DNA from 3 places in the Priestia sp. 3CA3 genome. Region 2 is predicted to be linked to each of the others. Evidence: a T-box and tRNA genes for the amino acid it is inferred to sense, from the RefSeq annotation. Region 2 holds a T-box; the other regions hold tRNA genes.

Region 1 (10,741 bases), on a different contig from region 2:
CTTTTATAAAATATATGTATGTCGGGCATAGGACGTGTTCCTATGCCTCTTTTTTTTGACTATAACAGATTGAATTTACGTATATAACAGCAAGCGTTTATTTTCAGAAAATTTAGTAATAGTTAGTTCATCTCCGTTGTGAGAGAAGTTTGTTTCGTAGTATAATAAAAGAAAATGTCAGTATACATATGATGAGGTGGAAAACATGCAAAGGGTCACAAATTGTGTATTAATGAAAGACGATAAAGTATTGTTGCTTCAAAAGCCACGAAGAAACTGGTGGGTGGCCCCGGGTGGGAAAATGGAGCAAGGAGAATCTGTAAAAGACTCTGTTGTAAGAGAATTTCGTGAAGAAACAGGAATTTATTTGAAAAATCCCACTGTAAAAGGTATTTTTACATTTACGATGAAAGAAAACGATCAAATTTCATCTGAGTGGATGATGTTTACTTTTTTTGCTACAGATTTTGATGGGACAAATGTGCTAGAATCAGAAGAAGGCAAACTCGGTTGGCATAATTTGAGTGAAGTAAGTGAATTGCCGATGGCCCCGGGAGATCATCACATTATCGATTATGTAGCAAAAGGGTCGGGTGTTATTTATGGCAACTTTACGTATACAACGGATTTCGAGTTATTATCTTATCGAATTGATCCTTGTTAATGATAAATAGACATGTATGCATAGATTGAGGGGGATGAAAAATGAGTACTGGGTCTGTAAGCGATATTCAATTAGTGATTATTACTGGAATGTCAGGTGCAGGAAAAACAGTAGCAATTCAGAGTTTTGAAGATTTAGGGTTCTTTTGTGTAGATAATTTACCCCCTACATTGCTACCGAAATTTTTGGAACTCATGAAAGAGTCAGGGAATAAAATGAATAAAGTTGCTCTTGTTATGGATTTGCGAGGCAGAGAGTTTTTTGAAAGCCTATTTGAAGCATTAGATAACATGAGTGAAACAACGTGGGTCACGCCACAAATTTTATTTTTAGATGCAAAAGATTCTGTACTGGTGACGCGCTACAAAGAAACGAGACGTTCACATCCGCTAGCTCCTTCGGGTTTACCGTTAGAAGGAATTGGTATGGAACGGGAGCTGCTTGAGGAGTTAAAAGGAAGAGCTCAGCTTATTTATGAGACATCAGAGTTAAAGCCAAGAGAGCTTAGAGAAAAGATTTTAACTCAGTTTTCTTCGCACGCTTCACAAGTTTTTACTGTTAATGTGATGTCATTTGGTTTTAAATACGGGGTGCCTATTGACGCTGATTTAGTCTTTGATGTGCGCTTTTTGCCAAACCCTCACTATATTGACCATATGCGTCCTAAAACAGGGCTTGAAGAAGAGGTTTCTTCTTACGTATTAAAATGGACGGAAACTCAAAAGTTCATTGAAAAAGTAGTAGACCTACTTTCGTTTATGCTTCCGCAGTACAAGCGAGAAGGTAAAAGCCAGCTGGTCATCGCTATAGGGTGTACAGGGGGACAGCATCGCTCCGTCACATTAGCTGAATATTTAGGTCACCATTTCCAGAATGAATACAAAACTCATATTTCTCATCGTGACATTGAGAGGAGAAAGGAAAATCATAGATGAGCAGTGAACAGCTTCCAAAAGTTGTCGTCATTGGGGGAGGAACGGGTTTACCAGTGCTGTTAAGAGGGTTGAAGGAATACCCTCTTGATCTTACAGCCATCGTAACCGTAGCAGACGACGGGGGAAGTTCTGGCCGATTGCGCGATGAACTTGAAATCCCTGCTCCTGGTGATATTCGAAATGTGCTAGCTGCTTTATCTGATGTAGAGCCACTAGTTGAAGAGCTTTTTCAACATCGATTTGATACAGGAAATGAGCTTACAGGCCATTCTCTTGGCAATTTGTTGCTTGCAGCTATGACGTCTATTACTGGCGATTTTGTGCATGCTATACGAGAAATGAGCAAAGTACTAAACGTCAGAGGGAAAGTGCTTCCGGCAGCTAATCAAAGTGTTGTGCTGCATGCGGAGATGCAAGATGGATCCATCGTAACAGGTGAATCTAAAATTCCAGAAGTTAATAAAAAAATTAATAAAGTGTTTTTATCGCCTGCCGATGTGAAACCGCTTGTCGAGACAATAAAAGCTATTCGACGCGCTGATTTAATTGTATTGGGGCCGGGAAGTCTTTATACAAGTATTTTGCCGAATTTACTGGTGCAAGATATTTGTAATGAGCTTTGTTCGACAAAAGCAAAGAAAGTGTACGTGTGCAACGTGATGACGCAGCCGGGTGAGACATTGGGTTTTAAGGCAAGTGATCATATTAAAGCGCTTTACAACCATATGCCGTGTGCGTTTTTAGATGCGATTATTGTCAATAATGCACCTATTCCGGCACCTTTAAAAAAGAAATATCAAGTAGAGCAGGCTCAGCCTGTAGAATATGACCGTGAAGTATTGCTAAAATTAGGTTTAGAAGTGATTGAAGATCAAATTATTCAGTATGACGGCAGCGTAATTAGGCATGATACAAAAAAAGTAGCAAAGCTTGTGTATTCTATGCTGACATCGCTGCAAGGTAAAGCGAATACTGGTGTTTAACACTATTTCCGTATGTAGATTGGAGGTGAAGTTATGTCATTTGCATCAGAAACAAAAAAAGAGTTAACGAATTTAGAAGTCAAGGATTGCTGTGCAAAAGCAGAGCTCTCTGCATTAATTCGAATGAATGGTTCACTTTCTTTTTCGAATAAAAAATTCACAGTTGATGTCCAAACTGAAAATGCAGCGATTGCTCGACGCATTTATGTCCTGCTTAAGAAAAATTATGATGTGTCAGTAGAACTGCTTGTACGTAAGAAAATGCGGCTGAAGAAAAACAATGTGTATATTGTTCGATTAGTAGAGAAAACAAGAATGCTTTTGGAAGACTTAAAAATTGTAGAAGAAGGATTCACGTTTACACATCGTATTTCACCAGAGCTAGTACAAAAGAAATGCTGTAAGCGATCCTACTTAAGAGGCGCATTTTTAGCCGGCGGCTCTATTAATAACCCGGAGACATCATCGTACCATCTTGAAATCTTTTCATTGTATGAAGAGCACAACGAAGCTTTATGCAATTTAATGAACGAATTTCAATTGAATAGTAAAACATTAGAACGAAAAAAAGGCTATATTAACTATTTGAAAGAAGCTGAAAAAATTACGGAGTTTCTAAATATCATTGGAGCCCATAACGCTCTTTTACGGTTTGAGGATGTAAGAATTGTCCGAGATATGCGAAATTCCGTTAATCGCTTAGTTAATTGTGAAACAGCTAACTTAAACAAAACAATCGGAGCGGCCATTCGTCAAGTGGAAAACATTCGTTATATTGATGAAACAGCTGGATTAGATATCTTACCAGAAAAGCTGAGAGAAATTGCTCGTTTGCGTGTGGAATATCAAGACGTTACGTTAAAGGAGCTTGGTGAGATGGTATCTGGAGGTCAAATTAGCAAATCAGGCATTAACCATCGATTGCGTAAAATTGACCAAATAGCAGACAAGCTTCGCGCCGGTCAGCCAGTCACATAAGGGGAATTGCAAGGGGGAGGATTTTATCATGGAAAAACAAGTAGAAGTAAAATTAAAAACGGGATTACAAGCTCGTGTTGCGGCACTATTCGTGCAAGAAGCAACTCGTTTTACATCTGATGTGTACTTGAAGAAAGATGAGAAAGTAGTCAACGCTAAAAGTATCATGGGGTTAATGAGCTTAGCGATTAATAACGGTTCTCTTATTACGCTCATTGTTGAAGGGGTAGATGAAAAAGAAGCAATGGATGCGTTAGTCGCTTACGTAGAGAACGATGCATAAAAAAGCCTTTCCCAAAGTGGGAAAGGCTTTTTTCTTATTTAGGGTCGTTTTCTAATACTTTGTCAATTAGACCGTATTCTAAAGCGCGTTCAGCAGTCATGAAATTATCACGATCTGTATCACGTTGTAGCACTTCTAACGGTTGACCTGTACGCTCAGCTAAAATTGAATTTAGTTTTTCACGTAAGAATAGAATACGTTTTGCCGCAATTTCGATTTCAGTAGCTTGTCCTTGAGCACCACCAAGAGGTTGATGAATCATTACTTCGCTGTTTGGAAGAGCAAAACGTTTGCCCTTTTCACCAGCAGCCAGTAAGAAAGCACCCATTGATGCAGCCATACCGATACAAATTGTAGAAACTTTTGGCTTAATGAATTGCATCGTATCATAGATAGCCATTCCAGCTGTAATAGAGCCACCTGGGCTGTTGATATAAAGTGAGATATCTTTTTCTGGGTCTTCAGCAGCTAAGAATAGAAGCTGAGAAACGATCGAGTTAGCTACATTATCATCAATAGCACTACCTAAAATAATAATGCGGTCTTTTAATAAACGTGAATAAATGTCATAAGCACGTTCACCACGGTTTGTTTGTTCAATAACTGTAGGAATTAAGTTCATATTAAATTCCTCCTTAACAAGAATAATTTGTTATGTACCTATAATACACGTATGGTCAATAAAGGTCAAACAAAAGAACCTCTACTACACATATTCGCTTAAAAGACTATGTATTCCTCTTTGACATTATTAAAATTTTTCCCCCTTCTAAAAAAAATAAACGTAGTATTCTATTGAAAAGAGAAGTTTTCTCTCCTATAATGGAAGTTGTGACAAATATGCCCTCGTAGTGTAGTGGATAGCACAAGAGATTCCGGTTCTCTTAGGGTGGGTTCGAATCCTGTCGAGGGCGTCTTAAAACGTTGCGGATTACGCAACGTTTTTTATTTTGAGTAAAAAGGCTCATCTTCTCAAAAAATAATATTTATTTTCCTTCTATAACCCTTTATACGCGTAAGGAAGCAAGAAATTAATTCCATTGTACCGGTTGCGGAATTTGTCAGAATACTATAAAACAGTATATAAGGAAAAGAAAAACGGAGGAGGAATAAATATGAAATACATGAACAAACTTTTCATTGTCAGTGCATCGGTAGCCCTATTACTATCTGCATGCGGGACGAACGAAGATTCTGCTCAGCCGAAGTCTAATGATCAAGCAGAAAATGTTCAGCAGGATACAGCTTCTAAATCTGATCAAACATCAGGCGCTGCAAAAGAAGAGTCGAAAAAAGATGCGGATTCTGCTGAGGTCTCAGCCGAACCTTCAGGAAGTCAATCATCGACTAGCGAAACGGCGGAAGGTGGACAGTCAAGGTCTTCTTCAGAAACAAAACTAACAAAAAGCCCAGAACAAGATTATTCTATTCAAGTAATGGACGGCTATAAACTAACGGGTGAAGAACCTGGAAAAGATGCGTTAGTGTTAACTTCAGATGATTCTCAATTTATGCGTATTGAAATGCTTTCATCAGAAGCATCGCTGGATGACGCTGCTCAATCTGTTAAACAAACGGCAACAGCAGTTAATAAAAATGCAGCAGAGAAAAAGAATCTTGAAGAGAATGGAATCTTCAAAGATTCTGTTTGGTATGAAGCCACATCTGGCGATCATACGGTAAACGCCGTGTTGGTTAAAGGAAAGAAACCAATGAAGCTAACCATTTTTACGAAAAATGACGCAGAAAACTTAGACAAGTTTATGCAAATGGCACAAACTATTCAATAAGCAATTCTTCTATATATTATACAAATGCAGAAAATTCGACATGACGAAGAAAACGTCATGTCGAATTAGTACTGGGATCATGTAGTAGGCGCGAATTATAATGAAAAGTTATAAAGGTGTATAGCTCTATTACTTTTTTGATGGTTAGTAACTAAAAATAGGATGAAATGCTTCGTTAACAAAGGTTGACGGAGATTTTTTGATGAAAAAATTACATATAAAAAATAGTTACATGCTCTTTGAAAGCGTTTTTATAGTAAAATAGATGAAGGGGAGGGGAGAAATAATGGAGATTGGATTATTTCAGCAGCAGTCGTTAAAACTGACGATGTCAAAAGAATTATCACAAGCTATTTCTCTTTTACAATATTCATCGATGGATATTGTAGCGTTTTTACATGAGCAGGCGCTTCAAAATCCGCTTATAGATTTTTCAGAGCTGCCCGTCAATACATCTCACAATCAAAAAAATCATGCAACTTCTGATTCAACAGATTATATGAGCAGTATACCAGCTCCTAAAGAAACGCTGTACGAACATTTAATGAATCAATCCGCATTATTAAAATTAGATGAATGTGAGCAGGCAGCCGTTGAGTTTGTTATTCATAGTCTGGATGATGCTGGCTATTTGCACGATGAGTTAATCATACTTGCTAACCAGCTTGGCCAAGATCAAGAGCAGGTTGAAAAGGCTCTTCAACTTGTGCAGCAGATGGACCCGGCAGGAGTAGGGGCGAGAAGTTTACAGGAGTGCTTAATGCTCCAATTAAAAAGAAGTAATCAATGGACAGAAAAAATAGAGCAAATTTTGACACATCACTTTGAGGAATTTGCTTATAAAAAATGGATGAAAATCTCAAAGTTATGTCAAATCTCACTTGAAGCTCTTCAACAATTACATGAACAGATTAAGAAATTAAATCCTCGTCCTGGATCATTTTATATGAAGTCCAATGAACGATTCATTGTACCGGATTTTATTGTGAAAATTGAAGATGGAAATGTCGTTGCTTATGCAAATGAGGATTTGGAACCTCGTCTTTCAGTGAACGAACAATACAAACTTCAGCTGAAAAATAAGCAGAACCAAGAAATGTTTTCTTATTTGCAAGAGAAATATCGTGAATTTCAATGGATTATGAAAAGTTTACACACACGCAAAGACACATTAAACGCATTAATGAATACTTTACTCGTTGAACAAGAAGCATTTTTTAAAAAGGGCCCTTCGTATTTGAAGCCGTTAACGATGAAGGAAGTAGCGGAACAAACCTCTGTGCATGAATCAACGATTAGCCGTGCTACTCGGCACAAATATATTCAAACGCCTTTTGGCACCTTTTCAATGAAATCTTTTTTCTCAACTAGTATTCAACTGGGCAACAACGAAGCGACTTCTACAACTCACGTAAAAGAACTGCTTAAAAAGCTAGTATCAGAAGAAAACAAACAGCGTCCGCTTTCAGATCAGCAGTTGGCTAACGTCTTGCAAAGCAATTATAACGTTACTATTTCAAGAAGAACGGTAGCCAAATATCGAGACCAATTAAACGTTCTACCATCCAGTCAACGAAAACTTTTTGTCACGCAGTAAAGGAGTGGGAATGTGGAAGTCGTACTATATACCAAAAATGGCTGTCATTTATGCGATGATGCAAAGAAGCTGCTTGCAGAGATGCAGTCTGAGTTTCCCTTTCAGCTTATGGAACGAGATATTTACAAAAACGATGAGTGGCTGGAAAAGTATCACCTTGCGATTCCTGTAGTAGAAATGGATGGAGAAGAAGTGGAATATGGAAAAATAACAGGTATTCCATTAAGAAAACGCTTACTTTTAAAAATAGGCAACACATGAGTTGAATAAAGGATTCACTCCTGTTAGAATAGATTTTGTAGCAGGGTGAATTTTTTTTGCGCAAGGTGGGACATAATATGTCTATATGGGACAAAATATGTCCAGCAAGTTTATGCCTTAAGGGGATTTTAACATGCGTTCTTTAATAGAAGTACAACGAAAATTATTACCTGAACTTCTCTCAGTTATGCAAAAGCGCTATCAAATCTTGCAATACATACGTTTAATGCAGCCGATTGGCCGCAGAAACTTAGCTGTAAGCCTTGGGCTAACAGAGCGTGTGTTACGAAGCGAAGTAACATTCTTAAAAGAACAAGATTTGATTGACATTTACCCTAGTGGGATGACGCTTACAAACGAGGGAGAACTACTTCTAGCTGAGTTAGAAGAAGTAATGAAGGAAGTTTCAGGACTTCGATTATTGGAAACAACATTAAAAGAGGCGTTTTCTTTATCAGAAGTTGTTGTTGTATCTGGAGATAGTGATCAGTCTCCTTGGGTCAAAAATGAAATGGGTCGAGCATCTGTTTCGTGTATCAAGGAGCGCCTTGTTGGTGAAAAAAATACCGTTGCTGTTACAGGTGGTACAACGCTTGCCGCCGTTGCCGAAATGATGACACCTGATTCAAAACACCCTGATGTACTTTTTGTACCTGCTCGCGGAGGGCTAGGTGAAAATGTACAAAACCAAGCAAACACGATTTGTGCTAAGATGGCTGAAAAGTCCATGAGTCACTATCGCTTGCTTCATGTTCCAGATCAGCTTAGTGATGAAGCATACCGATCCATTATCGGTGAGCCATCTATTAAAGACATGCTTCATTTAATCAAGTCCGCTGGTATGGTTGTTCACGGAATAGGAGACGCTATGACAATGGCAGAACGCCGTAAAACACCACAAGCTGACTTAGAAAAAGTGAAAAATGGACATGCTGTAGGTGAGGCATTTGGATACTATTTTAATCATCAAGGCGAAGTTGTTCATAAAGTTAAAACAGTTGGCATACAACTCGATGATTTAAAGAACAATAAATGTGTTATTGCTGTTGCAGGAGGTTCATCAAAAGCAAAGGCAATTAAAGCGTTTATGCAACAAGCGCATGATTCGATTCTCATTACAGATGAAGGCGCCGCAAAAGAGTTAGTAAGGGATTTTAATTAATCCCTCATATAAAAAAATACTTTTTACATTCAAGGAGGAAATACCCATGGCAGTAAAAATTGGTATTAACGGATTTGGTCGTATCGGCCGTAATGTATTCCGCGCAGCTTTAAAAAATGATAACGTTGAAGTAGTAGCAATCAACGACTTAACAGATGCTAACATGCTTGCTCACCTTTTAAAATATGATTCTGTACACGGAAAATTAGATGCAGAAGTAGTAGTAGATGGTAGCAACTTAGTAGTAAACGGTAAAACAATCGAAATCTCTGCTGAACGCGACCCAGCTCAATTATCTTGGGGCAAACAAGGCGTAGAAGTTGTTGTTGAATCTACTGGATTCTTCACAAAACGCGCTGACGCTGCAAAACACTTAGAAGCAGGAGCTAAAAAAGTAATTATCTCTGCTCCAGCATCTGATGAAGACATCACAATCGTAATGGGTGTTAACGAAGACAAATACGATGCAGCTAACCACAACGTAATTTCAAATGCTTCTTGTACAACTAACTGCTTAGCGCCATTTGCTAAAGTGTTAAACGACAAGTTCGGTCTTAAACGCGGAATGATGACAACAGTTCACTCTTACACAAACGACCAACAAATCTTAGACTTACCACACAAAGATTACCGTCGTGCTCGTGCAGCTGCTGAAAACATCATCCCAACTTCAACTGGTGCTGCTAAAGCTGTATCTCTAGTATTACCTGAATTAAAAGGTAAATTAAACGGTGGAGCTATGCGTGTTCCAACTCCAAACGTTTCTTTAGTAGACTTAGTTGCTGAACTTGATAAAGAAGTAACTGTTGAAGATGTAAACAACGCTCTTAAAGAAGCTGCTGAAGGCGATCTTAAAGGCATCCTTGGTTACAGCGAAGAGCCACTAGTATCTGGTGACTACAATGGTAACATCAACTCTTCTACAATCGATGCATTATCTACAATGGTAATGGAAGGTAACATGGTTAAAGTTATCTCTTGGTACGATAACGAGAGCGGATATTCTAACCGTGTAGTAGACCTTGCTCAATACATCGCTGCTAAAGGACTATAAGAATAACTTAAAATTCGCTTCTATTTTATTCAATAAGACAGAAATCGACTAGACTTTCCTTTTTTATTGGATATCTGAAAATAGAACGACTATAATAAGACTTGCTAAGGAAGAGAGGGGCATACCCCCTCTTCCTTGATTTATGTATTGGCTTCTACATGAAAAAGCGTCATAAGCAGCTAACTGGAGTTTCACTTTATATAGAAAGGCGCCAATATATAAAATGAAATCTACGGTGGTTTGTGGATTGATGATTACATAGAAGCCTACTTGCTTAGTACCATAAATACTTAAGGAGGCCTTTTAACGATGAACAAAAAAACGTTGAAAGACATCGATGTAAAAGGAAAGCGAGTATTTTGTCGCGTAGACTTTAACGTACCAATGAAAGACGGAAAAGTAACAGACGAAACTCGTATTCGTGCAGCTATTCCTACTATTCAATATTTAGTAGAACAAGGTGCAAAAGTAATTTTAGCTAGCCATCTTGGACGTCCAAAAGGCGAAGTTGTTGAAGAGTTACGTCTAAATGCTGTTGCAGAACGTTTACAAGCTCTTCTTGGTAAAGACGTTGCAAAAGCTGACGAAGCTTTTGGTGAAGAAGTAAAGAAAACAATCGACGGCATGAGCGAAGGCGATGTTTTAGTACTTGAAAACGTACGTTTTTACCCAGGCGAAGAGAAAAACGATCCTGAATTAGCAAAAGCGTTTGCTGAATTAGCAGATGTATACGTAAACGATGCATTCGGTGCAGCTCACCGTGCGCACGCTTCAACAGAAGGAATTGCTCAACACATTCCAGCAGTAGCAGGTTTCTTAATGGAAAAAGAGCTTGATGTGCTTTCAAAAGCATTATCGAACCCAGAACGTCCATTTACTGCAATCGTTGGTGGAGCAAAAGTTAAAGACAAAATCGGTGTAATTGACCACTTACTTGATAAAGTAGATAACTTAATCATCGGTGGAGGACTTTCTTACACATTTATTAAGGCACTAGGCCATGAAGTAGGTAAATCACTTCTTGAAGAAGACAA
Region 2 (10,741 bases):
GTTCTCTTTTTTAGAACAAATCGTCCCAGCCTGTATTTCACACTCAATATCGATAAGTCCTACTACTTGATTATTTTCTATAGCTACTAGTTCAACGGTCAAATTTTCATATTGTTCCTTTTTTGTAAGAACGTTATCGAAATACGCAGTATCTAAGAAAGCTAATACTCTACATTGGACCCAGCCAGTTTCATCTGTACTTTTATAATCTCTTATAAACAAGAAAATCCTCCTAAATTTGAGAAACTTTTAGTAGGACATTCTTTAAGCATTAGCTAATGTCCTTGTTAGTTGGGAGGATAAATGTATTTGTTTACATAACCCCTTTTTTCTAGATTAACTTATAAACATATTTATTTGAGAAACGCTTGTGCATTACATTTCACTCGGTGTCTGAATTCCTAGTAGTCTTAACCCCTCTTCCAAAACAATCGTCGTACTTTCTACCAAAGCAAGGCGGCTTTCCTTCTGATTGTCTTCTGTAAGGATTTTGACTTGACTATAATATTTATTAAACTCTTGTGCTACATCAATTAAGTACTTAGCAATATGAGATGGCTCGTACTTCTCAAAGCTTCTCTCAATAATGTTAGGAAATATCATGAGTTGTTTTATTAACAACCAATTGTATTCATTTGCTCCTTCACTGAAGACGAAATGTGTAGGTTCAGCTACTTTTCTTAAAATGGAGCAAGCACGAGCATATGTGTATTGAATATACGGTCCTGTTTCTCCCTCTACTTTTAACATCTCTTCAATTGAAAATTCAATATTATTGAGTCGCTCATTTTTTAAATCTTGAAAAATAATAGAACCTACAGCTACTTGCTGGGCAACCTCATCCTTGTTTGGTAACGTTGGATTCTTAACGGCAATATTTTGTTTGGCTAAGACTATCGCTTCTTCAATAACTTTTTCTAAAAGAACTACCTTACCTTTACGAGTAGACATCTTTTTGCCTTCTTTTAAAATAAAGCCAAAAGGGACATGAATTAATTCTTTTGCCCAATTGTATCCCATTTTTTCTAAGACTAAGAATACTTGTTTAAAATGAAGGCTTTGCTCGTGCCCTACTACGTATAAAGCTTTCGTAAACTGATAGGTCTCTTGTCTATATAATGCTGCTGTTAGATCTCTTGTTGCATATAATGTAGCACCATCTGACTTTTTAATTAGACATGGAGGTAAAGAATCGTTTTCTAGATTCACTACCTGAGCTCCTTCTGAATTAGACAACAGGTCATGATTATTTAATAGCTCAATTGTTTTGTCCATTTTATTATTATAGAAAGCTTCTCCGTGATACGAATCGAAATGAACACCTAAAAGCTGGTAAATGCGAGAAAATTCTTTAAGTGATTCTTCTCTAAACCATTGCCAAAGCATTATTGCTTCTTTATCGCCGTCTTCTAGTTTTTTGAACCACTTTCTTGCTTGGTTCTCTAGCTCTGGTTTCAACTCAGCTTCTTCATGAAATTTCACGTACAAGCTTAATAGCTCATGAATTGGATTTTTCTTTATATCACTTTCCTTTCCCCATAATGTATAAGCAACAATTAACTTTCCAAATTGTGTTCCCCAATCCCCTAGGTGATTTATACGTACAGTCTTGTAACCACATTTTTCAGCTATGTTGGCTAATGAGTTTCCTATAACTGTTGATCGTAAATGGCCCATGGAAAATGGTTTAGCTATATTTGGAGAGGAGAAATCAATAGTAATAGTCCCTTCTTTTTTTACTTCAGGTGTTCCGTAGAGACTTTTCTGTTGTAAGATATTGTTTATAACCTTTTTTCCAACTGTCTCCTTATTAAAGAATCCATTTACATAGGGTCCTTCAGCTACAATCTTAGCAAACAAGGGATGTTTTAATTGTTCAGCCAAATTTATGGCGATAGCATGAGGTGATTTCTTAAGTAGTTTAGCTAATGTGAAACAAGGAAAAGCAATATCTCCTTGGGTACTATGCTTAGGCTTTTCAATTAACTTCATAATACTTTTAACGGTTAGTTTGTTATCTAATATTTTGCTTATTTCTTTAGCGAATACTTTATCAAATTCCATGTCATCACCTAATTCCTTTTATTTTTAGAAAACAAAAAAATCTCGTCTCTTATTAGAGACGAGATTTACCCGCGGTACCACTCTTATTGTTCAAATTGAACCTTCTTACCAAGAACATAACGGATTTTGATCCGGCTCACCCTACTCTGCGAGATTTCAGGTTGCATCTCAGAAGTGCGCTTCACCTTAACTAGACTGTTAGGCTTGCACCATCCCTAACTCGCTTTAAGACTTCATTAAGATTACTCTCTTCTTCATAGATTTTCAATATTTTAACAATCTTATAATAGGTCTAGCTTAAAGTCAATATGATCTATAGGAATTAACATTTTTTAGTTACCATAATGTCTCTTTCCGGAACCAAGCAAGCACAAGAACCCTTGCGGGAGTAAGGTTCAGCTAAGGATTCTTTTGCTTGAGTATGCATCTTTTTATACATCGTTGAGATGACTACGTTCTTTGGGTAGTTGAAAGAAACGAGAATGTATAAAAAGAGCTTCTTTTATACATATCATGCAACCTCTTTGAAATAGTACCGTTATAAAAAGAAATAGTGTTGCCCCTTTACTGTCATAAAGACATGTTATGATAATTTATGTCGGTATGGCATATTTCCATTTATAACTCGTGGGTAGAAGGATTTCTCTTTCCTTGCCAGGGGGTTAGAGGGATCTTTTTCCCTCTATAAACTTATCATTTCAGTTCCTAAAGAAACTAATATCTATACCAATTTATTTGCAAACGTAGCGATTGAATTTAATATAGGTTAAATTCTTTTCGTAATTTGCACACACTTTACATGTGTCTCTATCTTTCTCCTATCTGATTTCTTTTTCCATTTACTCGAAATCAGATAGGATTTTTTTGCAATTTATACTTTTGAACCACAATTGGTTCAAAAGTTCGTTAGAAGTTGTTATATCAATGGTTTATGCTTGTTTGAGTGTCTTTCATTGCGTGGTATTAAGATTTATTACACGATAATTAACTCCTGTAAAAAACAACTTTTTTACTGATTAGGGTCTATATATTGAATTTCTTTTTGTATTTCGTTCCTTAATCTATTCATTATTCCCTCAGCAATTTGCAACATGTCTTCCTCGGATAAAAAATCTCTTTTAATGAAGTTACAAAACCAGCAACATTTAACAATGTTATCTATTTCATAACCGAGATTATTATCACGTCTATCCAATGTCATCCAATTTATTTTCGCCTGTTTCTCAGTAACAAAAGCCCTTTTAAATTTGGATACACCTCTGTTTTCCCCATCATAATTTAGAATAAAATCCCGTAGGTATTTAAATTCCTCTATTGGCATATTACAATAGTGGCAAATATCTTCTTTTGATAACCACCAGTTCTCTAACTCCTCGGCAGTAAAGTTAAAACTTATTCCTCTTTTAGTTGCTCCTGCCTTTAAAATCGGAATTGCACCTTTCCCAAATCTGTAATAGCCCTCTTCCTGTTTTTTTTGGACTTGTTTTTTTAATGATTCTTTCCCTCTTTCAGTTTTATAATACTTTGACTGATATTCTTTTAAAGCTTGTTTCCCTTTTTCAGTCTTAAAATATTTCTTGATTTTGCTGTTTTGACACTCTTTACAATAATAGTGCAATCCATCTTTAGTTCTTTTATTTTTCCCAAATAAATTTAAAGGTTTTAGTTCCCTGCAATTTGAACACTTTTTATCCACTCTGCTGTCACCTCCCATAGTTTCCTCACTCTCATATTAATTGAAATATTAAGATTTAAAATTTCTATTTACATTGTATAGACTAAGATAGGATTTTAACAACATTCCTTTTATAGAAAAAAGACAACCCAGTAAAGGCTGTCTCTGACATGATGATCCACAGGGGTTTTATACGTTAAAACACTCTCAATTGAGGGTATTTTCTTATGCTTTACACGGTGGTATTTTTTACTCTGATTGCGGGAGCGGAGGTGCTTATAGTTGATTTCTTTTAAGTGGTATTAAATTCGGTAATAACCATGCCCCCAGTACAAACAAAAGGACTCCCCTTTTGAGTACCTACAGACAATCAGAAATTAATTTGCTAATTGAACAAGTGTAAAGACTTTTTAAGTATAATAAGAGTGTGGAAACTTTATGTAATAATCATAAAGCTTACGGTTCACACCATTAAGGAGTAACCAGTCAAAGAATTAGGGAGGTTTCAGGTGGATAACGCTATTGGAATTTATCGTGAAAATTGTAAGGCTATGGCTTATATAGAAGTCGAAAGTCCTGATTCCACAACTGGAATAGGAAGTGCATTTCATATTGGTGAAGGAGTATTTGTTACAGCAAGACATGTAGTAGATAATAATAAAATTTTAAAAATGGCACGCACAGAGCAGAAATACGATGAAGAAAAGGTTATAGAAATAATAGAAGATCCCTTATTTCATCCTAATTCAGATATAGATGTAGCCATCATTAAAACAGCAAATTCTAACCTTCCCTTCATAGAAATTGGGGGGCATTTAGATGATTGGATAAATAAGAGTTTTATACTTTCTAAAGTAGTAGTAATGGGGTACCCACCAATTCCACTTTCAAAAGAACCTACTCTTGTGACAACAATGGCAGAAATAAATGGAATAGTTGATACATATCTTGGAAGCAACCATCCACAATTTATTTTATCCTCTATGGCAAGGGGAGGGTTTAGTGGAGGTGTTGCATTATTAAATGATGGTTCTGCACTTGGGGTTATTACTGAATCTTTAGTTTCCAATAACCAACCTGCAGAATTAGGGTATTTTTCTGTCCTAACAATCGAACCCATACTTTCTTGTTTAGCTCATAATAAAGCTATGCCTAAAAGGATAAATGAATTTTGGAGAATCGAAGGATTCGAAAAAACAATTTGGGATCTTCCTGATGACCCTTTCGAATATCTAACTACTAAAATAATAAAGCCATTTGAATAGGAACACATAAAACAGAGAGCGAATAATCTCCGTTTTGCATACTAATTTGTATCACTACCAAGATGACTGTAATACTTCTATAATTAGAAATAATAAAGACCTTATATCATTTATAAGGTCTTTATCTCTGTATATTATGTTTGAAATACTTGATTAGCGTTATATATATGTTATACGAATGAAGGTTGTTCGAAAAAGTATACATTTACGGACTTTTGTTTTATGTAAGAAATCTATTGTTTAAATCGTTCGTTTAAGTTCGAAAAATAATTACGAACGTTTTTTAAAACACACACACTTTTACGAACTATCTATTTGAATGAAATGAGGAGAAACATGAAAGTAGTATGAAATAGTAAAAAACAAAAGATCCTTTGTTTTCAATAACAAGGGATCTAGAATTAATAATTATGGGAACACAATTGTTGTTTGAAATAAAATTAAGAATAACTTACTTTATTTTTACTAAATGCCTTTTAAATTTTAAGTAATAACTTTTCATTATCAAAGATACAAATATCTCCATCCTCGGAAATTTTTATAGCTATCCCCATTTTCGAAGCATACCTTGCAGCTTTTGTACCCGTTCCAAAAGTCTCCTTATATTCTGTGGAAGCAGGTATAGAAATTATTTCACCAAAACTTACTATATTTAGACATTTATCCAATATTACTGCACCGTCAATAGCAGCAAGAGATTGAATTAAATACTGATCCAAATCTTTAATATTTGAATGATTTTTACCATCTTTAATTACATTCATATAATCTTGATTTAAATTATTTTGCTTAAAACCATTTTCTTTTAATATTTGTCTAGCGTTAGAATATGAAAGAGAATTAAAGTGATCTGTATCCAGAGAAATAATAAAAATAGAGCTTTTATTATTCTGAGAAATTATTTTAATTATATTATAGAGCTTCATTACTGCTTCCGTTAATTCACCTATCAGTTTTTCTGAATTTTGATGATTAAACCGAATTAACTGAACTATATTATTTACAAATACAGATTTCATAATTATTCCCAACATAAAATTATAATGTTTTAACTGCCAATCTCCATTTGCATACGAAATCACAAATTTTTGTTTTGTGAAAATGTTAATTTCTTTATCCCTAACTGCAAAATAAATATAGCTAGGAGGTCTTTTAGATTCAATACTATTAGATGTTGTCAGTATTTTCTCTATGATCTGCTCTGCTGTGTTAGTTAGTGGAATTGGATCTCCTTTCTTCATATATCTTTTAGCTATATTATCGGTTATTTCTTGTAAAATATGCTTATTCATCTCATTAATAGCCCAACTGTTGAATTGCGATTCTAGTAAATAAGATAAACTTTTCCCTTCAGATTTCTTTCTTAAAATCGCAAAAACGTCGAATTGATTATCGACTACAATAATGAGTGATTGATTGTCTATTAACTTTAACAAGGGTTTTTCCTCTAAAAAAAAGCGTTGAAGTGGCTTTTTTTTAGATAAAGAAATAATATCAACATCAAGTAATTTAAGATCTTCTTTATCTAGATCATTTTCACAATAAATAACCCCAATATTTACTGGAGAGTTTTCATAAGTTTTTGCACCAATATTTTTTAGTTCATTGACCATTTTAATATAGCTATATTGCGTTGATTTATCTGCTTCCAAGTATTTTTCAAATATAAAAGAAAGTGATACGTCTCTTGTAATAGTTTGAAGTATGTCATAATTAATTGTATCGTCTGTTTTAAAGTGTTTGAATATTAAATCAAACGCTCTGTAGAGAGGTTGCATTGCAAATTCTTCTATAATAAATTTTGGAAGATTTACACCAGTACTTACTTTTAAGTTAATACCAATTTTGCCTTCATTATTATTATAAGAAGGTTTAATTTTAACGTTAGAGTACTGATTTAATAACTCTTGAACTTTTTTAAAAAATTCTATGACGTCTTTCTGTTTTTGATCTGCTTCCCATGGTAATTCAACTTCCATTTTTATCTTCACTCCTTAAAGGTAACTATTCAATAGATATAAGTGAATAAATCATTAGATCTACTAGGTAATTCTTCTAAGATTGCCTTAAATATTTGTTATTCCGTTATAAGGCTTTTCTTTTTTTTTGAAGTATTTTCTATATAAATCATATTATAACTCTAAAAAATCATTAAAAACATATTTGTATGGTATTATATTCCTAGGTTTACTTCTTACATTTAAAAATTAGCAGATATAAGGGAGTATTTATTTGAAAAACATGTTCGCGGGTTTAATAGATTATAGTGAAGAAGATTATCAAGAATTGTGGAATGAAGCAATATTTGTAGTAGATACAAATATATTAGTCAATTTCTATAAATTTACCTCTAAAGAGAATACTACTAAGTTGTTTGAGATACTTACAGATCTAAAAAAAGAGGGAAGATTATGGATTCCTCATCAAGTGGCCTTAGAATATTTTTTTAATTACGAAAATAATTTAAATAAACCGAGAGAAGGTTATACTTTATTAAAAGAAAAGATTTCAAAAATTGAAGGAGAAATTCAAAAAATATTTGACACAGTAAAGAGTCAACATTCCTATATTACTACTGATAGGTTTAGGTTTATATTAGATGATTTAAAAGCTACTAATGAAAAAGCACAGCAACTTATTAAAGAGGAAATAGATAGCCTTCCTGATCCTAATGTCACAAAGGATAAGATATACAATTTATTAGAAAATATTGTTGGTCAACCTTATGACCAACAAGAAATTATCCAAATAGAAAAAGAGGGAGAGTATAGATATGAACATAATATTCCACCCGGATTTGGAGATATAGAAAAAAAGAAAAAACTTGGCTCTAGAGTATTCGGAAATTTAAAGTACGAAAGATTATATGGTGATTTAATTGTATGGAAACAAATAATTGATCATATTAAGGCAAAAGATGAATCTGTTCCAGTAATTTTTATTACAGAAGATAAAAAAGAAGATTGGTGGGAAAAAGAAGGTACCAATATTAAGAGACCTCATCCTCTACTAATTCAAGAATTTATGCAAGAGACAAAACAACAATTCTATATATATAGAACTGACAGCTTTGTTAGGTATGCTAAGCAGTATTTGGATATAGAGGTCACAAATGATGAACAAGAATCTATAAATAGGGATGTAAATAATATTAGATTGTCCATAGAGGTTGAAGAAAACTCTCTAAGTGGACTTAACCAATATGGAACGGGTTTATTATCATTCCTTAAATTTCAAAGTACTGAAGATGAACAAGAATTACTTTCTAAAGTTCTTATGTATCTAGATGATAAAGATCTACAAGTATATAACGATAAAATCATAGAAATTAATAAAATAGATAAGAAGCCATATTTTAAAGAACTCGAATCTACTAAAGTAAGAAGATTTGCCTTACAGGCTGCAATTCCAAACATGATTGATCGAGCTAAACTCATAATGGCTACGTTAGAATTCACAGGATTTGGAAACTTAGTAAAAAAAGCAAAAACCATACTTAATAATCTCCCTGAAGATAAAATTGAGACAGTAAAGGTTTTAGATGAATTAATAAATAATTTACAAACTAAACGTTTCTAATCATTCTATTTCAAATAAGTAATTTATATTTTAGAACAAAAGAAACAGATCTATGGATTTTATATTCCCATTTCTTTTTTCAGAGAGTTTAAATGATGAAAATAACTTAGTTTTTAAGATCCCTATTGACTTCTTCTATATTGAACTTTACAACTTTTCTCTACCCTGAGTATAAAGACAGATTTCTTGATTTTGTAACGCAAATAAGAAACTACTTATCTTGTTAATTTACTTTGGTTTTAGAATTGGTTTTATAGTATCTTTTAGTTTACGAATATGTGGCTATTTGAAATGCAAATTAAAACATAAGAGGCACAACATATGTGCCTTTTATGTTTTGAAGAAGTTTCCTTCTTTTGAACTAGGATCTACAGTTTTTAAAACTTTCATTATTCTTTTTATACAAAGTATATGACTTTTATTTATTCAATGGTGTTTCGTATGCACCCTGAAACTCAGTAAGTCCATCATTTTTATTGACGTTTGTCATATATTTAATAGCTTGCTTCTTTTTAAGGAATTTAAAAGTAAATTGATAACTCCTTTTTCCTTTGAATGATTCATCAAATAATTAATATTTTAATTTTTAGTAATCAACAGCCTCAAGGTTGTTTGCTTTGTTTTTGGCTCCAACCATGTCCAAAACAATTTAACCATAATCCTCCCTCTATTATATCTTTCCCACATCTAAAAAATCACTTTAGACTTTCTAATTGTAAGCCTATTTCCAATTAAGTTACAAAAACTATTTTATGACTTACTTATTAATTTACTTTTTTTCTTCTACTGGAGTAACCCTTTAGGTCCTCAATACGTTTTGTTAAGCTACTTCTTATTATCGCTGTAAGGATATACATCACTAGAAATGCATAAGTAGCAACAAAAAACAAAGGAGCAAGGAAAGGAAAAGGAGTTACATATTTGAAAAAAACACTTGCAACTAGAGCTAGAAGCATAAGAAGACGGCTTTGCTTTAACAGTTGATTTGTTTTTTCTAGTAACAATTCTTTTTGAGCAATAAACGTCTTTACCATCGCAGGTCTTTTTTTAATGGCTTCACTTTCTATTTTTCTGTTAGCCTTACCAATTGCAGTAGCTACAATAAAAATTAAACTTGTTATGATTAATGCTATAATAATGGAATTTGACATAAGAGTTTTCCCCAATCCTATTTATATTTTTAATCTATAAACACCTTTTTTCTAATAAACTAACTACTCTATTAGAGGATTAATGTAAGAAACACTAAATTTCTAATTAAATTCACTATCATCAACAAAACAGAAGTTAAGTTTGTCACAGCACTTCTCAGCAACACCCTTTTTTCTATTTATTTAAGAGAATGGACCTCTTTTTACACATATTCACCAATAAAATACATTTCGTTTTTTTGATCCATTAACAAGTGATAGCAATACGCAAACTCCGGTTTTCGGATGAACATGATTTGTGATTCAATATCTTGATGATGATCAATCACTCGATTTTCCATTTGGACATGCTGACTATCAAAATACTCCTGTATGTGCATATATTCTTGAAAGTCTGAGTCATTGGTATAGACGCGTAACACGGTATACATTTCATATGAGGTATCTTGCTGCATGTGTTTTGTAAGTTTTTTCAAGGAGAATACTGAACTCTCACTCTTAAATTTCAAGGCAAACATCACAACAATCCATCCCGAAACGAACATAAGAGGATAAAAGAATCCACTATGGGTTAAATTAAACAGCTGACACGATACAATCAACACAACGAACGCCGTAATAGGTAGCCAATAATCGCTCCAAACGCCTTTGACATTCCTAATTACAATGGCTTTTATGTCTTCCACTTGTTCTTTTTCCATGCACTTACCCCCTTTTTATTAAGCTACACGCCGCACATTTCCATTAAATCGATCTTTCCAGTACTTTGTATTTAAATCCCCCACTGATACTCCTTGTGAACTACTGTCATTAAGAAACTTCCCATCGCCCAGGTATATTCCAACATGTCCATTTATCTTATACGTATCAAAGAAAATGACGTCTCCACGCTTCATTTCACTTGCCTTTACGACTTTACCAAGTTTGACTAAGGTGTCTGTTGTCGTAGCACTTACCAGCCCTAAATCTACCCCTGCTGAACTATAGGCCCATCTAACATACGAACT
Region 3 (10,741 bases), on a different contig from region 2:
ATCTGGACTGATTAAACCAGCTTTTGCACCGGCTTCAATAGACATATTACAAATAGTCATGCGCTCTTCCATTGAAAGGTCGCGAATACATTCGCCCGTAAATTCTACGATTGAACCCGTTCCAAAATTCACGCCGAATTTTTGAATAATTGCTAACACAATGTCCTTAGCATAAACACCAGGCTGTTTTTTGCCATTTACTTTCACTTGTAGCGTTTTTGGTTTCGCTTGCCATAGCGTTTGCGTTGCTAAAACATGTTCTACCTCACTCGTTCCTATACCAAAAGCAAGCGCTCCAAATGCACCGTGAGTAGATGTATGGCTATCTCCGCACACAATGGTTTTTCCAGGCTGCGTCAATCCTAATTCCGGTCCAATGATATGCACAATTCCTTGCTCTTCGCTTGTTAAATCTAAAAGCTTCACACCAAACTCATGACAGTTTTCAGATAGTTTGTCTACTTGTTTCTTTGCAATCGGATCTTTAATATTAAAACGGTCAACCGTTGGAATATTGTGATCCATTGTAGCAAACGTTAAGTCCGGACGCTTCACTTGACGATTTGCCACGCGAAGACCTTCGAATGCTTGAGGAGACGTTACTTCATGAATAAGATGAAGATCGATATATAATAAGTCCGGCTTCCCCTCTTCTCGACGTACAACATGTTGTTCCCAAAGCTTATCAATAATTGTTTTTGGTTTCATACTGCTCCTCCTTTCTGATTATGAAAAACGTTTCTCACAAAACGTGAGAAACGCATGATTAACTGTAAGCTGTCATAATGCTTGAAATGGCAGAATCGTTGGCAATAACCGCAGTTATTGCATCCACCATTTTATCGGTACCTAAATAATGATTACCGTCTGCTAAGTCAGCTGTTCGATGACCTGCATGTAATACACTTTCAACCGCTTGTTCAATCACCGCTGCTTCTGTTTCTAATCCAAATGAATGTCTAAGCAACATTGCTGCAGATAAAATAGCAGCAATCGGATTAGCTTTGTTTTGTCCAGCAATGTCTGGTGCAGAACCGTGAACCGGTTCGTATAAAGATGGACCATCAACCGTTAAACTCGCAGATGGAAGCATCCCTAACGATCCTGTCAGCATAGAAGCCTCATCACTCAAAATATCACCAAACATATTTTCAGTTACCACTACATCAAAATATTTCGGATTACGAATTAACTGCATAGCAGCTGAATCTACAAGCATATGCTCAAGCTCTACATCCGGGTAGTCTTTTGCTACTTCTTCAGCTACTTCACGCCACACTCGACTAGACTCAAGCACATTCGCTTTATCAACCGACGTTACCTTTTTACGTCGATTTACAGCCGTTTCAAACGCTTGGCGAATAATCCTTTCTATTTCTGTACGCTTATAAAATAACGTGTCGACAACTGTCTCTTCATTTCCTTCTGTTCGACGCTCGCTAGGCTGACCAAAATATAAGCCCCCTGTTAGCTCACGAACGATAATGAAGTCAACACCTTCAATGTATTCTTTTTTCAAAGGAGAGGCATCTGCTAAGCTATCATAAAACGTCACTGGACGAAGGTTAGCATATAAATCCAATTCTTTTCGAATAGCTAGCAAACCTTTTTCTGGTCGCAAATGTGAAGGGTTACGATCCCATTTTGGCCCTCCAACGGATCCAAGTAAGACGGCATCCGCCTGCTTACAAATCTCAATTGTACTTTCTGGAAGAGGTGTGCCAGCCTCATCAATTGCAGCTCCGCCAATTAATCCATACGTAAACTCGAATTGATGATCAAAGCGCTCTCCAATTGCTTTTAAAACGGCAACAGCGCCTTTGGTTACTTCTGTTCCTACGCCGTCACCTGGTAATACAGCGACTTTTTTTGTCATGGTGGTCTCTCCCTTCAGTTCACATTACTTCTTGCTTTGTACGATGCTGCTGAATAGCGATTAATCGATTAATGGCATTTAAATAGGCTTTCGCTGACGATTCTAATACGTCAAATGCTACTCCGCGTCCGCTTGCTTCAGTTCCTTCGCTTTCAACCTTCACAAATACTTCAGCCAGTGCATCCGGACCGCCGTTAATAGACTGAATACGATAGTCTAATAGTTTGACATCTTGCTCAACACAGCGCTGCAGCGTATTATAGATAGCTTCCACGCTTCCAGATCCCGTAGCTGCTTCTTGAATCTCTTCGCCGTTTTCTTTGCGAAGCGTAATCGTAGCCGTAGGAATATTGTTCGTACCATACTGAACTTGCAGACTTTCAAGCTTATATTCACTGTCTTTGCTAACTTGCTTTTGAATGACTAATGCCAATAAATCATCGTCGGTAATGTCTTTTTTCTTATCTGCTAAGTCTTTAAACTTCTCAAAAAGCACGTTTGCTTCTGTATCTTCCAATGTGAACCCAAGCTCTACTAAGCGTGTACGGAACGCATGACGGCCTGAGTGTTTACCCAGCACAATCGGATTTTGTTTAACACCCACAAGTTCTGGGGAAATAATCTCATATGTTAACGGATTTTTTAAGACGCCATCTTGGTGAATACCTGATTCATGAGCAAAAGCATTTTTTCCGACAATTGCTTTATTTGGCGCAATATTCATTCCGGTAAGCTTACTGATAATGTCACTCGTACGCTTGATTTCGGGCAAGATCAAACCTGTGCTCGCTTGATAGAAGTCTTGACGGACATGAAGCGCAAGTGCTACTTCTTCAAGAGCAGCGTTACCGGCACGTTCTCCGATTCCGTTAATCGTTCCTTCAATTTGAGTAGCTCCTGCTTCAATAGCAGCCATTGAATTAGCAACAGCTAGCCCTAAGTCATCGTGGCAGTGAGCTGACAAATCGACCTTATGAATATTTGATACATGTTCTTTTAAGTAATTAAATACGGATTGATAGTCACCAGGCGTGATAAATCCTACCGTATCTGGAATATTAACGACTTTTGCACCAGCATCGATAACAGCTTCTACAATTCTAGCTAAAAACGGTAAATCTGTGCGACATGCATCTTCAGCAGACCATTGAACAACCGGGAATTTTTCACTTGCGTATTTCACCATTTTCACTGCTGTTTCAAGTACTTCATCAGGTGTTTTTTTCAATTTATGCTGCATATGAATTTCGGAAGTAGCGATAAAAACATGCAGTCTTGGTTCTGCACTTTCTTTTAACGCTTCCCATGCAATGTCAATATCTTTTGTAACAGACCTTGCAAGGCCTGTTACAGAAGAATTTTTGACAATAGACGCAATTTCTTTTACGGATTGAAAATCACCTTTTGAAGAAGCTGGAAATCCGGCTTCAATAATGTCGATACCTAATCGCTCTAACTGCTTAGCAATTTCAAGCTTTTCTTGTAGGTTCAAATTGACTCCAGGTGACTGTTCACCATCGCGTAGCGTCGTGTCAAATAGTTTAATTTTTTGCACTAGCGATCACCGCTTCTTTCTTTTGTTTTTTAACAAATGGCATCATTTCACGTAATTGAGCGCCAACTTTTTCAATTAAATGTTCGTTTTCACGGTTATTGATAGCTGTAAATTCTGGACGATTTGCTTGGTTTTCTAGGATCCAGCCTTTTGCAAATTTACCTGTTTGGATATCTTCAAGCACTTTTTTCATTTGTTCTTTTGAACGCTCATCTACAACGCGTGGTCCTGAAACGAAGTCACCCCATTGAGCTGTATCAGAGATTGAATAACGCATGCCTTCCATTCCGCCTTCATACATAAGGTCAACAATTAATTTTAATTCGTGTAAACACTCAAAATATGCAACTTCCGGTTGGTAGCCAGCTTCTACAAGCGTTTCAAAACCAGCTTTAACTAATGAAGTTAAACCGCCGCAAAGTACTGCTTGCTCACCGAAAAGATCTGTTTCTGTTTCTTCTTTAAACGTTGTTTCTAATACACCCGCACGAGCTGAGCCAATTGCTTTAGCATAAGCTAATGCTACGTCTTTTGCTTCGCCAGTTACGTCTTGGAATACTGCGAATAACGCCGGTACGCCAGCTCCTTCTTCATACGTTCTTCTTACAAGGTGACCAGGACCTTTTGGAGCTACTAAGAATACGTCAACGAATTCAGGTGCTACGATTTGATTAAAGTGAATGTTAAAACCGTGAGCAAATACTAAAGATTTTCCTGGTTTTAATCCTGGAAGAATTTCTTCGTTATAAACTTTTGGCTGATGCTCATCTGGAAGTAATACCATTACTACTTCTGCTTGTTGAACTGCTTCTTTTACAGATAATACAGTGAAGCCGTCTTGTTCTGCTTGATCCCATGATTTACCTTTACGTAATCCTACTACCACGTTTACTCCGCTGTCGCGTAAGTTTTGTGCGTGAGCGTGACCTTGTGAACCATAACCTACGATTGCTACTGTTTTACCTTGTAATAATTGATCCTTTGCATCTCCGTTGTAATATACCTTTGTCATAATAAATCTCTCCTCTTAGTTTATATAGTTTTATATAGTTTACTTTTTTAGTAACTAGCTAGAATTAAATGATTGATGAAAGTTTGGCTGCTGCTTTTTGCGTACCGCGCGGAACAGCTACTGTCCCTGTGCGCGTTACTTCTTTTAATCCATAAGGCTGAAGTAAATCAATCATCGCTTCAATCTTGCTGGATTCACCTGTTACTTGAATAATTAAGCTGTCGCGGCTTACATCAATGATGGTTGCACGGAAAGGCTCAATTACTGCATAAAGTTCGTTACGGCTCGCAGGTGTAGATGCTACTTTCATTAAAGCAAGCTCTCTTGACACCACGGCTTGATCCGTAATATCTTGAACTTTCAACACGTCAATCTGCTTGTTTAACTGCTTAATCACTTGTTCAGCAGCATTGTCATGCTCTACGTTTACGACAAACGTCATGCGTGATACATCTTCAGATTCAGTGTGTCCTACCGAAATACTCTCAATATTGAAATTTCTTTTTGTAAATAACCCCGTTACGCGATTTAAAACGCCCGCACGGTTTAATACAGTTGCTGTAATGATTCGCTTCATGGTTTCACCCCTACCATTTCATGTAATCCTTTTCCAGGTGCAACCATTGGATATACGTTTTCTTTAGGTGCGACAAAGAAGTTTAGTAAAACAGGTCCATCTGTTTCCATTGCTTCTTTCAGAGCCGCATGCGCTTCTTCTTCAGTAGAAGCTTGTAAACCTTTGATATCATAGGCTTCTGCAAGCTTCATTAAATTAGGCTGATTCGGAATTAAAGAGTGCGAGTAGCGTTCTTCATAGAAGATTTCCTGCCACTGACGAACCATTCCAAGCGACTGATTGTTAAGCACAACCACTTTAACAGGTAAGTTTAATTCTCTAATAACCCCTAATTCTTGAAGCGTCATTTGAAATCCACCGTCACCAACGACTGCTACAACTGTTTTATCTTTATTTGCCAGCTGAGCGCCGATTGCAGAAGGTAATCCAAAGCCCATGGTGCCAAGGCCACCTGAAGTTACCCATCGATCTGGATTATTAAATGTGTAGTATTGAGCTACCCACATCTGATGTTGCCCAACGTCCGTTGTAACAACGGCATCTCCATTTGTATATTTGTGAAGCAACTCAACTACTTTTTGTGGTTTCAACACGTCCGCTGAGTTCTGATACCATAATGGATATTCTTGTTTCCACGCCGCTAATTTCTCATGCCATTTCGTATAATCTCCAACTTCTCCTTCTTGCAGAAGCAATTGCTTTAATACTTCTTTTGCATCTCCAACAATTGGAATCTTGGTTGGAACATTCTTTCCAATTTCCGCTGGGTCGATGTCAATGTGAGCAATTTTTGCATTTGGTGCAAAATGCTTTAAGTTACCTGTTACTCGGTCATCAAAGCGCGCCCCGATACTAATGAGAAGATCACTCTCATAAATTGCCATGTTTGCTGTGTACATTCCGTGCATGCCAGCCATTCCTAAATGAAGCGGATGATCTGCAGGAAAACAACCTAACCCTAAAAGCGTATTAATAACCGGAATATTTTGACGCTCAGCATAATTTTTTAATTCTTCTGAACCTTTACTCAATAATACTCCCGCACCTGCTAGAATAACAGGTTTCTTTGCAGCTGCTACTGCGTCTGTTAACTTTTTAACCTGCAGCTGATTTGGAAAATAAGTTGGCTGATAGCCAGGTAAATCAATTTCTCCTTCGTAATTAAATGTTCCATCACCCTGTGCCATATCTTTTGGAATGTCGATTAAGACTGGACCAGGTCTTCCTGTTGTCGCAATATGAAATGCCTCTTTGATGATTCTCGGCATGTCGCTGATATTGCGTACTTGATAGCTATGTTTTGTAATTGGCATTGTGATTCCTAATACATCTGCTTCTTGGAACGCGTCAGAACCAATTACACTTGAAGCTACTTGACCAGTAAAAACAACTAAAGGAAGTGAGTCAATCATCGCATCTGCCAAACCTGTTACGATATTTGTTGCACCAGGACCACTTGTTGCGATAACTACACCGGGTTTACCTGAAATTCTTGCGTACCCTTCTGCTGCGTGAATTCCACCTTGTTCGTGACGAGCAAGTACGTGAAACATTCCTGAACCGTATAGCTTATCGTAAATCGGTAAAACGGCTCCCCCTGGGTAACCGAAGATGACGTCAACATTTTCTCTTCTTAGAGATTCAATCAACATGTCAGCTCCATTCATTTGTGCCCCAGCGCTTACAGGTTCTTTCGTTTGCATATTGGCTCCCACTTTTCTCATCCTTTCGTTTTCTAGATAAAAGAAAAAAGACTTCTCACCCCTAAATAGACCCTATCAAATGATATAGGTCAAGGGGCGAAAAGTCTTTTGTACTTTACGCGGTACCACCCTCGTTTGTAATCGTAATGATTACCTTATGAATGTATACTGTACATTCTTTTTGATAACGAGTGCTTTGGAAGTACACTCGGTCGCCCTTACTGAATTTCAGGGTGACACTCTGAGGTGAGTTCATTTTGACTTGGTAACGCCGGCTTCCAGCAACCCGACTCTCTGTTGATACCTAAACATCAAAACTACTTATCCTCTTCAACGTTTTAAAACGCTATATGCTTTTTGAACAATGCTTTACACATCATATTTTAAATTAATTACAATTAATTAAAATTTTTAGAAAACTTATATTTGAGGACTATCTTACGCCCATTTCTATGCATAGTCAACCACTTTTCAAGATTTTTTTAGACAATTTAGACTAAACAGAATATTTGAATGCGTTTTCATTATTGATGCAATAAGGGTTTATAGCCACTCAAAAAGTTTTTCTGAAACGTTCATTTGTACACACTGAATGAACAAACATTCACTTTTAAGATAAATAAAAAAATCCCGGCTTTTACTAAAAAGTAAAAGCCGGGATTTTTTTCTAGACGTCCCAGGAGAGATTCGAACTCCCGACCGACGGCTTAGAAGGCCGTTGCTCTATCCTGCTGAGCTACTGGGACATAATGTTAAACTGTATCAAAGACAATACTTATTATATTCAAATATAATTTAAAAGTCAACGTTTTTTTGAAATTTTATGAGAAGAGAGGTAAAAAACCTTCTCTTCTCCCTATATTTGGCTATATTATGCTGAAAGTGTACAGGTTAACTGCATGCTAGGAATATGTTTACCGCTTATATCGTAAAACTGCACGGTAGCTTCTGTACCATCCATTACTAGTATAGCATACGTACGTTCTTTTCTCATACGAGGAAGTAACATACTTCCTGGATTGATAAATAAAACTCCGTCCATGAGCTCAGCTCCCGCTATGTGAGAATGCCCAAAACAAACAACGTTTGCCCCCACTTCTCTCGCTTTGTAATGCAGATTCATCATAGACATTTTAACATTATATAAGTGACCGTGTGTAACCAGACACGTGGCTTCTCCAAGTGATTCTACTCGATCATTGACGTAAGATGCATCATAATCACAATTTCCTCGAACGCCTAAAAACGAAGACATTTCTTTGCTGTCTTGTGGCAGCTCAGAGTCACCACAATGAATCATCTTATCTACATCAGCATGTCTTTCTCTGATAGTGAGCAGTTCTTCTTGTAACCCGTGGCTATCGCTTACAATTAATAGTTTCACACGTCATCACTCCTTCTAAAATTGCGCATCAATTAGCGGTGCTAGTTTTTCTAACGCATTTGCTCGGTGACTAATTTGATTTTTTTGTTCTTTAGACAATTCTGCCATGGAGCAGTTCCATTTTTCTACAAAGAAAATAGGATCGTATCCAAAGCCGTTCTCGCCTCTTTTTTCTTCCAAGATGCGCCCTTCACACGTGCCTTCTACAAGCTCTGTTCTCTTTCCAGGCACTGCAATAGCAAGCGTACAATGAAAACGTGCCGTGCGCTTTTCAAACGGCACGTCATGTAATTTTTGAAGTACCTTCTCTATATTAGCATTATCATCTTTATTTTCACCAGCATAACGCGCGGAATAAACGCCTGGCTCTCCGTTTAAGGCATCAATAGCAAGCCCAGAATCATCGGCAATAACCGGCTTATTTAATGCTGATGAAATGGTTTCTGCCTTTAGCGTGGCGTTCTCTGCAAATGTAACGCCCGTTTCTTCCACGTCCTCAATTTCAGGAAAATCAAGAAGCGATGTTACTTTAAATCCCTTCGGTGAGAATAGTGTTTCAAAATCCTTTACTTTGCCTGCATTTTTAGTTGCAATAATGATTTCACGCACGTTAATCCCTTACCTTTCTTTAACCGGAATGTAAGCAGCCAGATGATCAAGAACTTCCTTTTGCTGTTCAATCAATTGATAAACACCCTTTTCCCCTAAATCCAGAAGATGGTTTAACTGTTCTCTCGAAAACGTCGATTCCTCTCCCGTTCCCTGTAATTCTACAAACTGTCCGCTTCCTGTCATCACAATATTCATGTCAACTTCCGCTGTCGAATCTTCTTCATAATTTAAATCTAAAATCGAATTTTCTCCATGGATACCTACTGAAGTCGCAGCTAAATAGTCACGAATAGGAATTTCTGTCAGCTTGTTCTCTTCAACCAGCTTTCCAAACGCTAAAACCATAGCCACAAATGCACCTGTAATCGATGCTGTTCTTGTTCCGCCATCTGCTTGAATAACATCACAATCAATCCAAATGGTTTTTTCTCCGACCTTTTCCAGGTCGACTACAGAACGAAGAGCTCGTCCGATCAGACGCTGAATTTCCATTGTTCGTCCTGTGACTTTACCTTTTGTTGATTCGCGTATATTTCTTTGTGCCGTAGCTCGAGGCAGCATAGAATATTCAGCTGTAATCCATCCTTTTCCTTGTCCACGCATAAAAGGAGGCACTCTGTCGTCTATGCTTGCTGTACAAATAACCTTTGTGTCTCCCACCGAGATTAATACAGATCCTTCTGGATGCTTTAAGTATGAAGTATGAAGAGATACAGGTCTCAATTCATTAAATTCCCTACCGTCCAAACGCATTAAGCATGTCCTCCTATTAATTCATTTATATGTAATAGCTTCTTCCATTTTAACTATAAAACAGCGGAAAGAGGTCGCTATTTCAGCAGACCTCTTTCTACTTAGTCCTTTACTAGTATAACAAAAATTTGTTTTTAAAAACTACCTGTGTTCACATTTTTAGGTCTTGAAACTGGCTCCGTTAGCTTTTTCCCTTTTTCATCTTTTAGCGTTTTTTTGCCATTCACCTTAATGGCAACGCTGTCTACGGCTTTTTGTTCCGTCAGCGATAACACCAAGGAGTCGAGAACATACTGAGAAATTTCCGTTCCTTTTAAATTTCCAAAGATGTTTTTATTAAAGTTCAGCGTTAACTGACCGTCCGCATACTTTGGAGCTGCTACGAGCTTTGCATCAGGATTAAAATCTGTCACTAAACCTGATGCAGGCGCAGGTCCTTCTACAAGCTCGTTCACAATTGCAGTGTACATATCTTTGTCATCAGAAGCAATTCGTTTTGTAACAGGAACATAGTAAGTTTGTTTGCCCTCTTGAGCTAAGTAATAGATCGTAACTGGCTTCGTTTGGGTTACGTCAACTACTCCAGTATTATCAAAGTTAATACCATCTGCTCTGCTCAACCCTTTACTGATTGGTGTATGATTTACAGGCATCTCATCTTTATCATAGCCGTTAATGCGAATTTTAACTTTATTTACGCCTTCAAACTGCGTCAGCGTCCACGTTACGGCCTGCAGGATACGGAGTTCATCTTCTTTTTTATATTCAGCAAATTCAGGTGAAAAATCTGCTACCATCGTGCCGTCACTTTCCAGCTTTGTCCCTAAAACTCTTGTATCAGCAGGAAGAACCGCTCGGAAATTATTTGGCAATAAGTTTGTGACTGGTCCACCCTCTACTAAATATTCAAGAGACTGTTTAGCGACACCTTTTGATTTAGGAATTTCAAGCGTCTGGGGAACAACGTACCCGTTTTTATCAATTAAGTAAATTTCTCTTTTGGTAGGCGCAGATGTTTCTGCCGCTTTACTTTGTTTTTTATTAGCTTCCGTTACTTTCGCTTCAGTCGCTAATGATTTTTCATCTTTCACATAGGTGACATCCTTTGGCGGATCAATTTCCTTTGCTGCGTTATCCCCTCCGAAAAGTCCACAGCCGGATAACAACACAGATGTGGTCACCACGGCGGATATGAGAACAAATTTGGTCTTTTTGGACATTCCTTTCCCTCCTCAGACTGTTTGTACTACTATGTATACGAGCTTATTT

Evidence for each region. The T-box of region 2 lies ahead of argS (arginine--tRNA ligase). A T-box ahead of a tRNA ligase gene usually reads a tRNA of that ligase, here a tRNA-Arg.
Region 1: it encodes a tRNA-Arg, which carries the amino acid that the T-box ahead of argS (arginine--tRNA ligase) is inferred to sense. The anticodon was not compared.
Region 3: it encodes a tRNA-Arg, which carries the amino acid that the T-box ahead of argS (arginine--tRNA ligase) is inferred to sense. The anticodon was not compared.

What each region holds. Positions count from the first base shown of each region.
Region 1 is NZ_JBXENJ010000007.1:119,151-129,891, reverse strand. It holds gene AC1VNJ_RS19170 (8-oxo-dGTP diphosphatase) at 206-664, shown strand; gene rapZ (RNase adapter RapZ) at 706-1,599, shown strand; gene AC1VNJ_RS19160 (gluconeogenesis factor YvcK family protein) at 1,596-2,582, shown strand; gene whiA (DNA-binding protein WhiA) at 2,616-3,560, shown strand; gene AC1VNJ_RS19150 (HPr family phosphocarrier protein) at 3,589-3,843, shown strand; gene clpP (ATP-dependent Clp endopeptidase proteolytic subunit ClpP) at 3,878-4,465, opposite strand; tRNA gene AC1VNJ_RS19140 (tRNA-Arg) at 4,686-4,757, shown strand; gene AC1VNJ_RS19135 (hypothetical protein) at 4,959-5,633, shown strand; gene rpoN (RNA polymerase factor sigma-54) at 5,920-7,230, shown strand; gene AC1VNJ_RS19125 (glutaredoxin family protein) at 7,243-7,491, shown strand; gene AC1VNJ_RS19120 (sugar-binding transcriptional regulator) at 7,625-8,653, shown strand; gene gap (type I glyceraldehyde-3-phosphate dehydrogenase) at 8,700-9,707, shown strand; gene AC1VNJ_RS19110 (phosphoglycerate kinase) at 10,017-10,741, shown strand, end outside.
Region 2 is NZ_JBXENJ010000016.1:37,397-48,137, reverse strand. It holds gene AC1VNJ_RS24795 (GNAT family N-acetyltransferase) at 1-228, opposite strand, end outside; gene argS (arginine--tRNA ligase) at 376-2,064, opposite strand; T-box leader at 2,116-2,331, opposite strand; gene AC1VNJ_RS24785 (hypothetical protein) at 3,074-3,760, opposite strand; gene AC1VNJ_RS24780 (S1 family peptidase) at 4,249-5,004, shown strand; gene AC1VNJ_RS24775 (hypothetical protein) at 5,481-6,983, opposite strand; gene AC1VNJ_RS24770 (PIN-like domain-containing protein) at 7,246-8,583, shown strand; gene AC1VNJ_RS24765 (hypothetical protein) at 9,348-9,734, opposite strand; gene AC1VNJ_RS24760 (hypothetical protein) at 9,938-10,435, opposite strand; gene AC1VNJ_RS24755 (bifunctional lytic transglycosylase/C40 family peptidase) at 10,454-10,741, opposite strand, start outside.
Region 3 is NZ_JBXENJ010000001.1:200,018-210,758, reverse strand. It holds gene leuC (3-isopropylmalate dehydratase large subunit) at 1-708, opposite strand, end outside; gene leuB (3-isopropylmalate dehydrogenase) at 767-1,876, opposite strand; gene AC1VNJ_RS01025 (2-isopropylmalate synthase) at 1,896-3,431, opposite strand; gene ilvC (ketol-acid reductoisomerase) at 3,418-4,443, opposite strand; gene ilvN (acetolactate synthase small subunit) at 4,508-5,020, opposite strand; gene ilvB (acetolactate synthase large subunit) at 5,017-6,744, opposite strand; T-box leader at 6,813-7,066, opposite strand; tRNA gene AC1VNJ_RS01005 (tRNA-Arg) at 7,396-7,469, opposite strand; gene AC1VNJ_RS01000 (metallophosphoesterase) at 7,595-8,107, opposite strand; gene AC1VNJ_RS00995 (XTP/dITP diphosphatase) at 8,123-8,716, opposite strand; gene rph (ribonuclease PH) at 8,726-9,472, opposite strand; gene AC1VNJ_RS00985 (GerMN domain-containing protein) at 9,607-10,692, opposite strand.